DNA from 3 places in the Rhizobium sp. 768_B6_N1_8 genome. Region 3 is predicted to be linked to each of the others. Evidence: riboswitches for the same ligand, from Rfam matches in the RefSeq annotation. Region 3 holds a riboswitch; each other region holds the start of a gene.
The links. Region 3 has a riboswitch for cobalamin ahead of bluB (5,6-dimethylbenzimidazole synthase). Riboswitches for the same ligand answer to the same signal wherever they lie in the genome.
Positions count from the first base shown of each region.

Region 1 (3,271 bases), 2.1 Mb from region 3:
CGGCGCTGCGCGTCCGTGTCACGGCCGCTGCCGAGGACAATACGATTGCCCGCGTCGTCAAGCTGGTGGAGGAAGCCCAGGAATCGAAGGCGCCGACGGAGCGCTTCATCGATCGCTTCTCCCGCTATTATACGCCTGGTGTCGTCGTCGTGGCGGCTCTGGTCGCCGTTTTGCCGCCGTTGCTGATGGGCGGGGCATGGGGCGAATGGGTCTACAAGGGTCTCGCAATCCTGCTGATCGGCTGCCCCTGCGCGCTGGTCATTTCCACACCGGCGGCGATTGCCGCGTCGCTTTCGGCGGGCGCGCGCCGCGGTCTGCTGATGAAGGGCGGGGCGGTTCTGGAATCGCTCGGCAAGGTGACGGCCGTTGCCTTCGACAAGACCGGTACGCTGACCGAAGGCAAACCACAGGTCACCGATATAATTTCTTACGGACGCACCGAGGCAGAGGTACTTTCGCGCGCTGCCGTTCTGGAGCAAGGCTCCAGCCATCCGCTGGCGCTGGCAATTCTCAATCGCGCCAAGGCTGATGGAGTACCCGTGCCGCCGGCTTTCGAAGTCGAAGCGCTTCCCGGCAAGGGCATGACCGGCAAGGTGGGTGGGGAGACGCTCGATCTCCTGTCGCCGCCGGCTGCGCGCGAGCGCGGGGCGCTGAATGCGGAGCAGGACGAACAGGTCGCGGTGCTGAACGGCGCGGGCAAGAGCGTCTCGGTGCTGCTCGTCAATGGTGTCGCCGCCGGTCTCATCGCCATGCGCGACGAACCTCGTGAAGACGCAAAGAGCGGGCTTGCGACGCTGAAGGCAGCTGGCGTGCGCGCCATCATGCTGACCGGCGACAACAAGCGCACGGCGGCAGCCGTTGCCGGCGATCTCGGCATCGACTGGCGCGGCGAACTCCTGCCGCAGGACAAGCAGCGCATTGTTGGCGAACTGAAGAAGGAAGGTCTGTTCGTCGCCAAGGTGGGTGACGGCATTAATGACGCGCCGGCACTTGCCGCTGCCGATGTCGGCATCGCCATGGGCGGCGGCACCGACGTGGCGCTGGAGACGGCGGATGCGGCTGTGCTGCATGGGCGTGTCGGCGACGTAGCCCGGATGATCGACCTTTCGAAGCGGACGATGCGCAATATCTTTCAGAACATCACCATCGCGCTCGGGCTGAAGGCCGTGTTCCTGGTTACCACCATCATCGGCATCACCGGCCTGTGGCCGGCGATCCTCGCCGATACGGGTGCGACCGTGCTGGTGACGATGAATGCACTTCGGCTTCTTCAGATAAAGACATAAAGATTTCTTTATATCATATTGACGTTGCGATGCGGCGGGTGCATGCTTGCCGGATCGTTGGTTCTTGGGATCTGTTGATCCCAAGCTAAGAGGGAATTCGGTGCGGCCATCGCCAAGACCGAAGCTGCCCCCGCAACTGTAAGCGGATAGACACCGTCCTTCGACGTCACTGGGAAGACGCCCGGGAAGACTGGACGATGTCGATGACCCGCAAGCCAGGAGACCTGCCGCGATAGATAACGTCCACGGGCGGGGTGTCCCGGTGTGCCGCTTGCGCGAGACGGCATTCCCATGGCCGTATCTCGTCGATGCGTTGCGCCGCAGCCTTGCCCATAACCTTCGGGGTAAGGAAAATGACTATCAAGACTGCAAATCTCGGCTTTCCCAGGATCGGAAAGCATCGCGAACTCAAATTCGCACTGGAGAGCTACTGGGCCGGCAAATCCGATGCCGGCGCGCTTCTCGATGTCGCGAAGCGGCTGCGGGCGGAAAACTGGCTCCTGCAGAAGCAGAAGGGGATCGACGTCATCCCCTCGAACGATTTCTCGCTTTACGACCATGTGCTCGACACGGCGGTCATGGTCGGCGCCATTCCCGCCGCCTATGGCTGGAAGGGCGGGCAAGTTTCTCTCGACACCTATTTCGCGATGGCGCGCGGCTCCACCGGCGAAGAGGCGCATGTCGATTGCGGCCATCAGCACCATCACGGGCATGGCGCGCCGGCGCTCGAAATGACGAAATGGTTCGACACGAACTACCACTACATGGTGCCGGAACTCGGCCCCGATCAGACCTTTGCCCTGACGGCGAACAAGCCACTTGATGCCTTCGTCGAGGCCAAGACACTTGGCATCCATACCCGGCCGGTCATCCTCGGTCCGGTTACCTTCCTGAAACTCGCCAAGGGAAGCGAAGAAGGTTTTGCGCCGATTGACCTGCTTGCACGCTTGTTGCCTGTTTATACAAAAGTACTGGCAGAACTTCGTGCAGCCGGTGTCGACTGGGTGCAGATCGACGAACCTTGCTTCGTGCTCGATCTTTCACAGGAAGAGCAGGCAGCACTGCAGCATACCTATCGTGCGCTGCATGAATTGGTGCCCGACCTGAAGATCATGGTCGCCACCTATTTCGGCGCGATCGGCGACAATCTGCCGACGGCGCTCTCGCTCCCGGTTGCCGGCCTGCATGTCGATCTCGTTCGCGCTCCACAGCAGATCGATGCCCTTTTCAAGGCACCCAGCGATCTGACATTTTCGCTTGGCGTCATCGACGGGCGCAATATCTGGAAGGCAGACCTTGCGGCGATCCGGGAGAGGATCGAGCCGCTTGTCCAGCACTTTGGTGCGGACCGGCTACAGATCGCGCCGTCCTGCTCGCTGCTGCACGTGCCGATCGATCTGGAACTGGAGAGCGGGCTGGATGGTGAGCTGAAATCATGGCTCGCCTTCGCTGCCCAGAAGCTTGAGGAGATCGCAGCGCTCGGCGATGCCGGCAAGGCCTCCCAGGTGATTGCGGCAGCCTCGCAGGCCGTTGCATCGCGCGCCGCATCTACGCGCGTACATGATCTGAAGGTCAGACAGCGGGTTGCCGCGATCGACGAGGCGATGAAGACACGCAGCAGCGATTTTGCCGAGCGGACCGGACTGCAGGAGCGTAAGCTTCGCCTGCCGCTGTTCCCGACGACGACGATCGGCTCCTTCCCGCAGACATCAGATGTTCGAAAGTCCCGCTCCGCTTTCACCAAGGGCACGATCAGCGAGGCGGATTATGATGCCTTTCTGAAAAAGGAGACCGAAGCGGCGATCCGCTGGCAGGAGGAAATCGGCCTCGACGTGCTTGTCCACGGCGAATTCGAACGCAATGACATGGTGCAGTATTTCGGTGAGCAGCTTTCCGGCTTCGCCTTCACTCAACATGCCTGGGTGCAGAGCTATGGCTCCCGTTACGTCCGACCGCCTGTTATCTTCGGGGACGTCTCCCGGCCG
Region 1 covers NZ_JBPWPV010000001.1:3,954,903-3,958,173, reverse strand. Annotated here, with positions in the region: gene AB8B33_RS20215 (heavy metal translocating P-type ATPase) at 1-1,286, shown strand, start outside; cobalamin riboswitch at 1,327-1,532, shown strand; gene metE (5-methyltetrahydropteroyltriglutamate--homocysteine S-methyltransferase) at 1,640-3,271, shown strand, end outside.
Region 1: another riboswitch for cobalamin. It lies ahead of metE (5-methyltetrahydropteroyltriglutamate--homocysteine S-methyltransferase); the one in region 3 lies ahead of bluB (5,6-dimethylbenzimidazole synthase).

Region 2 (3,271 bases), 2.1 Mb from region 3:
GGAGAAGCCCGTGAAGGGCATGCTGACCGGGCCGGTGACGATCCTCAACTGGTCCTTCGTGCGCGACGATCTCTCTCGCGCCGACGTCAGCCGGCAGATCGCGCTGGCGATCCGCGACGAGGTGCTCGATCTCGAAAGGGCCGGTGCGGCAATGATCCAGATCGACGAGGCGGCGCTGCGCGAGGGCCTGCCGCTGCGCAAGGCCGACTGGAAGACCTATCTCGACTGGGCCGTCGAGAGTTTCCGCCTATGCGCCTCCGGCGTGGCGGACGAAACGCAGATCCATACGCATATGTGCTATTCGGAGTTCAACCAGATCATCGATGCCATCGCGGCGATGGATGCCGATGTGATCTCCATCGAGACGTCACGTTCGAAGATGGAACTGCTGGAGGCCTTCCGTAGCTACAAATATCCGAACGAGATCGGCCCCGGCGTCTACGACATCCATTCGCCGCGCGTTCCTGATGTCGAGGAGATGACGGAGCTCCTGACGCTGGCGCGCGAGCGTCTGACGGACGGGCAGCTCTGGATCAATCCGGATTGCGGATTGAAGACGCGCAGGTGGGAAGAGGTTCGCCCGGCGCTCGTCAACATGGTCGCTGCCGCCCGAATATTACGACATGCCGCATCGACGATTCGGGCCTGAACCTGGAGTCGAAAATCAGAGAGCCGGCTATAGGCCGGCTCTCTTCATTGGGGCCTTCTCCACAGCCTACTTTCTTTAAGCATTCGTTAACCACGTTTTTCACAGGAATGTAGCAATTTCAAATATGCCGTAACGCGACGCACAAACCATCCGTTGACGCCAACTCCGATTCGAGTACTATATCTAGTGTTCAAGGTTCCTTCGATTCGCTAGGGATCGCAGGCTAAGACGGGAATACGGTGCGGTTTGCCATGATGGCAAAACAAGGCCGGAGCTGCCCCCGCAACTGTAAGCGGCGAGCAACTGTCCGATTTCAGGTCACTGAGGCATGACGCTTTGGGAAGGCTGGGGGCAGGGTGCTTCGACCCGCGAGCCAGGAGACCTGCCTTGAACGAAACGTCCACGGGCGGGGTGTCCGGAAGGTCGCGTATATGTGAGGCGGATCAAATCCGCACCTGTTGCGCTGCCCCCGGAAGTCCGCATGAGCACTTCGGGGTTGAAGTCATGTCGAGAGCATCAAAGCCGCCGCCCGCGCAAATCCCGCGAGGGATCGAATCCGGCGTGTAAAACGCCAACTTTGCCAGATCAATATCGAGCGTTACCCCGGACGCCGCAAGGCGCCCGATCCTAGTTCTGCGTCCGGAATCCATTGACATCACGAGGAACATGATGAGCGTTACCGTTTACAGCAAGCCTGCCTGCGTTCAGTGCACCGCCACATATCGCGCCCTCGACCGCCTGGGCGTCGACTATCAGATCATCGATATCTCCGAGGATGCCGACGCGCTCGATCGCGTTCGCGGCATGGGCTACATGCAGGTTCCGGTCGTCGTTGCCGGCGAGAACCACTGGGCGGGCTTCCGTCCCGATATGATCAGCGCGCTCTCCTGATCGGAGAAGAGCGGTGGGCCTGATCGTCTATTATTCCAGCCGGTCTGAGAATACCCATCGTTTCGTCGAGAAGCTGGGACTGCGCGCGGCGCGCATTCCCGTAGGCGTTGAGGACATCCACATTCGCGAACCCTATGTGCTGATCTCGCCCACCTATTGCGGGGATGGCGGCCCCGGGATCGTAAAGGGAGCCGTGCCCAAGCAGGTGATCCGTTTCCTCAACGATGCGGAAAACCGCTCCAACATCCGTGGCGTCATTGCTGCGGGCAACAGCAATTTCGGCGAGACCTATGGGCTTGCCGGCGACGTGATCTCGCAGAAATGCCAGGTGCCTTACCTCTACCGGTTCGAGCTTCTGGGGACTGCCGAGGATGTCGCCAATGTCAAAGACGGGATGGGACGATTTTGGACACAGGAACAAATTTGAAGCGAGATGCGGGCGCAAAACCGCTAAAGGCAGCGGACGCGCTGGATTATCACGCGCTGAACGCGATGCTGAACCTCTATGACGAGCAGGGCAAGATCCAGCTCGACAAGGACCGCATGGCGGCCAAGCAGTATTTCCTGCAGCACGTGAACCAGAACACGGTGTTCTTCCATAATCTCCGGGAGAAGCTCGATTATCTGGTGACCGAAGGCTATTACGAGCAGGAAGTGCTCGACCAGTATTCCTTCAACTTCGTCCGCGACCTGTTCGACGAGGCCTATGCCAAGAAGTTCCGTTTCCCGACTTTCCTCGGCGCCTTCAAATATTACACCAGCTACACGCTGAAGACCTTCGACGGAAAGCGCTATCTGGAGCGCTATGAAGATCGCATCTGCATGGTGGCGTTGGCACTTGCCGAAGGCAATGAGCAGCTTGCCCGTGATCTGGTCGAAGAGATCATCACCGGCCGCTTCCAGCCGGCAACGCCGACTTTCCTCAATGCCGGCAAGAAGCAGCGCGGCGAGCTCGTCTCGTGCTTTCTGCTGCGTGTCGAAGACAATATGGAATCGATCGGCCGCTCCATCAATTCGGCGCTGCAGCTTTCCAAGCGCGGCGGTGGCGTGGCGCTATCGCTGACGAACATCCGCGAGGCTGGCGCGCCAATCAAGCAGATCGAAAACCAGTCTTCCGGCATCATCCCCGTCATGAAGCTGCTCGAAGACTCGTTCTCCTATGCCAACCAGCTCGGTGCTCGGCAGGGTGCGGGTGCCGTTTATCTCAACGCCCATCACCCTGACATCATGCGCTTCCTTGATACCAAGCGCGAAAATGCTGACGAGAAGATCCGTATCAAGACGCTGTCGCTCGGCGTCGTCGTGCCCGACATCACTTTCGAGCTCGCCAAGAACAATGAGGATATGTACCTCTTCTCGCCCTACGACGTGGAACGGGTCTATGGCGTGCCCTTCACCGAGATATCGGTGACGGAGAAGTATCGCGAGATGGTGGCGGATGCCCGTATCACCAAGAAGAAGATCAAGGCGCGCGAATTCTTCCAGGTGATTGCCGAAATCCAGTTCGAGAGCGGTTATCCCTACATCATGTTCGAAGACACGGTGAACCGGGCAAACCCGATCGCCGGCCGCATCAGCATGAGCAATCTCTGCTCTGAAATCCTGCAGGTCAGCGAAGCGAGCACCTTCAACGACGACCTTTCCTACAAGGTGATGGGCAAGGATATCTCGTGCAATCTCGGCTCGCTGAATATCGCCATGGCTATGGATTCGGCCGATTTTGGCAAGACG
Region 2 covers NZ_JBPWPV010000001.1:3,951,588-3,954,858, reverse strand. Annotated here, with positions in the region: gene metE (5-methyltetrahydropteroyltriglutamate--homocysteine S-methyltransferase) at 1-649, shown strand, start outside; cobalamin riboswitch at 826-1,053, shown strand; gene nrdH (glutaredoxin-like protein NrdH) at 1,319-1,540, shown strand; gene nrdI (class Ib ribonucleoside-diphosphate reductase assembly flavoprotein NrdI) at 1,554-1,967, shown strand; gene nrdE (class 1b ribonucleoside-diphosphate reductase subunit alpha) at 1,946-3,271, shown strand, end outside.
Region 2: another riboswitch for cobalamin. It lies ahead of nrdH (glutaredoxin-like protein NrdH); the one in region 3 lies ahead of bluB (5,6-dimethylbenzimidazole synthase).

Region 3 (3,271 bases):
CGTGTCGCGCGTGCTGGTTACTGTCTTGGTAACGGAGGCGTCACGCGGGATTTCCGAAAGGATATCGGCAGGCTTGGTCAGCGGGGTGATCTCGACGATGCGCAGATCATCAATAGTGTCAGTCACGGTATGCTCTCCTGTTTGGTCATACCGTGGCGGAACAAAAAAGCCGCCAGGTTGACTAGCGGCTGTTCGGGTTGTCGTCGCGTTAGTTTCGGTTACGCACAGACCCGCATCCGCTGGAAGTAGCGGTACGAATAAAATCGCGATGCGTAAACGGACGAAATCGACATGCGGCTTATGTAGCCATGCCGATCGGAATTGTCACGTAGAATCTGTGAGGAAAAACGACAGATCCGTGAAGTTTTCAGCGGCTCTCCGCTATTGCCTGTCCCTGGGCCTCTTCCGGTTCTGCCGTCTCGGCATGTCTGTTCTTGTGGCGGCGTGTCGTCAGCTCCTCGCCGGCATTGGCAGGCAGGCGCAGGAAAGTGATGCAGGCAAGTGCTGATATCGCCGCCACGATGAAGAAGGCGATATGAAAATCCGAGACCAAAAGCTTGCCGCCGTGGAAGCTCGAGGAGATTTCCAGGATCGTGCCGGCGACGGCAACACCCATGGCCATGGAGATGCGCTGCGCCACCGCATTGATGGCGGTCGCCTGACTGCTGTCGGCCTCGTCCACATCGCCGAAGGCCATGGCGTTGACCCCGGAAAAGGCCATGGAGCGCAGGAGGCCGCCGACAAGAAGATAGCCCATGATGACATACATCGGCGTTTCGGCAGTGAAGAAGCCGTTCACGCCGAGGAAGATCGCCGCGAGGAAGGTCGTCAGCGCAATGACGTTGCGGAAGCCGAAGGCGTTATACGTGCGGGTGGCTGCAAATTTCGAGCCCATGGAGCCAAGAGCGCTGATGAACGTTATCGAGCCTGACTGCAGCGGCGTCAGGCCGAAGCCGAGTTGCAGCATCAGCGGCATGAGGAAGGGCAGCGCGCCGAGCCCCATGCGGAAATTCGAGGCGCCGAGGATTGCCGCCCGGAACATCGGGTAACGAAACATCTTGGGATCGAGCAGCGGATGCGGGGTGCGCCTGGCATGCACGAGATAGAGAATGCCGGAGAGGACGCCGACGGCCACAGTGACATAGCCGTAGATGACGGGAACGGCGGGCAGGCTGATGACCGAGAGCCCGAAGACGAAACCGGCAAAGCCGATGCCCGACAGGAAGAAGCCCGGAAAATCCATCGGCTTCGGGCTGCGCGGCTCGACGGCCGGCAGGAAACGGGTGACGAGGACGATGCCGATAATGCCTATCGGCACATTGATCCAGAAGATCCAGTGCCAGCTGAGATAGGTCGTCAGGAAGCCGCCGATCGGCGGCCCCATGATCGGGCCGATCAGCGCGGGAATGGTCAGCCATGCCATGGCATTCACCAACTGGTGACGTGGCGTGCCGCGCACCAGGAGCAATCGCCCGACCGGCGTCATCATCGAGCCGCCGGCACCCTGGATGAGGCGGGAAATGACGAAGGCGGCGATAGAATTGGAGAATGCGCAGGCGACCGAGCCAACCATGAAAACGAAGATCGCTAGGCGGAAGATGTTTCGTGCACCGAAGCGATCCGACATCCAGCCGCTGATCGGAATGAAGATTGCGAGCGCCACGAGGTAGCTCGTTACCGCAAGTTTCAGCGCGATCGGCGAAGTGCCTATATCGGCAGCAATCGCCGGCAGGCTGGTGGCGATCACGGTCGAATCCATCTGTTCCATGAACAGGGCGACTGCAAGGATCATTGGTGTTAGGCGGGACACGGGCAACCGGAAGGCAATGAGAGGGGATTCGGCGCCAGCGGCGTCGGGTCTCGTTCTAGGCCAGCATTTTCAGCCTGTCCACGAAATGAATGTCGCATGCAGCTTGCCGCCATGCCGTTTCCGCGCCATAGATCACCCGTCAGGTGCCCGCTTTCACAAGCGGGAGAATCGGGAATCCGGTGCAAGACCGGAACGTGCCCAACGCTGTAAGGCCGACGCTTGCCGCATAGAATGCCACTGGCCGCAAGGCCGGGAAGGCGGCGGCCAAGCGGATGACGCCAAGTCAGAAGACCGGCCTGGCAAGATAGACCCAACCCGCGCGGACGGCGGGCGGTTGCGTTGTTGGGGATTTGACGATGCGACCCATTGATGATGCCGTTTGCCCGGCATCCAGCTTTTCTGCGGCCGAACGCGAGGCCGTCTATCACGCGATCATGACGCGGCGTGACGTGCGCAGCCAGTTCCTGCCCGATCCCTTGCCGGATGATCTGGTGACGCGTCTTTTGACCGCCGCGCATCACGCGCCCTCGGTCGGCTTCATGCAGCCGTGGAATTTCATTCTGGTGAAGAGCGTCGAGGTGAGGGCGCGGGTACGCGATGCCTTCCTCAAGGCGAATGAGGAAGCGACCCGCATGTTCGACGGCGAGCGGCAGGAGCAATACCGTTCGCTGAAGCTCGAAGGCATTGTCCAGGCGCCGCTCGGCATCTGCGTGACCTGCGATCCAACCCGCAGCGGCAGCGTGGTGCTGGGGCGCACACATAATCCGCGCATGGACAGCTATTCCACCGTCTGCGCCATCCAGAACCTGTGGCTTGCGGCACGAGCCGAAGGGGTGGGCATCGGCTGGGTCAGCATTTTTCGCGAGGGTGACCTGAAGGAGATCCTCGGCATTCCCAATCATATCGAGGTGGTAGCCTGGCTCTGCGCCGGCTTCGTCGACCGGCTCTATGATAAGCCGGAACTGGCGGTCAAAGGCTGGCGGCAGCGGATGGCGCTGGAAGAGCTGGTTTTCCATGACGGCTGGGGGCAGGTGGAAAGCGAGGCCGCGCCGGTCTGAGCCGGCGCGGGTGTGCATCATGCTGCCGGCTGGGTGCCGCAATCCCTGGCACAGGCCGGTGTCTTCCAATGGGCGAAGACGAGGAAGCTTGCGGCGGCGAGAAGCCAGACGCCGATCGCGCCATAGAGCATGACGCCGCCGAAGCCTGCGACGAGCGCATCATGCGCCGTCCCGGCCGGAATGTCTGGCAGGGAGGCGATGTTGCCGGCGGAGATCCGTTCGGCGAGCAGGCGCAGGTCGCCGGCATCCGTCGAGGTTGGCAAGGTGCTCTTGAGGTGGGAGAGCACGCCGCTGAACAGGATGAAGCCCATGACGGCGATGTTGATGGCGAGCGAGATCATCCGGGCGCTCATGTCGATGCCGGAAGCCATGCCGGCGCGATCGCTGGAGACAGCGCCTGTCG
Region 3 covers NZ_JBPWPV010000001.1:1,827,127-1,830,397, reverse strand. Annotated here, with positions in the region: gene AB8B33_RS09290 (3-deoxy-7-phosphoheptulonate synthase) at 1-126, opposite strand, end outside; gene AB8B33_RS09285 (DHA2 family efflux MFS transporter permease subunit) at 368-1,792, opposite strand; cobalamin riboswitch at 1,935-2,124, shown strand; gene bluB (5,6-dimethylbenzimidazole synthase) at 2,167-2,868, shown strand; gene AB8B33_RS09275 (MFS transporter) at 2,886-3,271, opposite strand, start outside.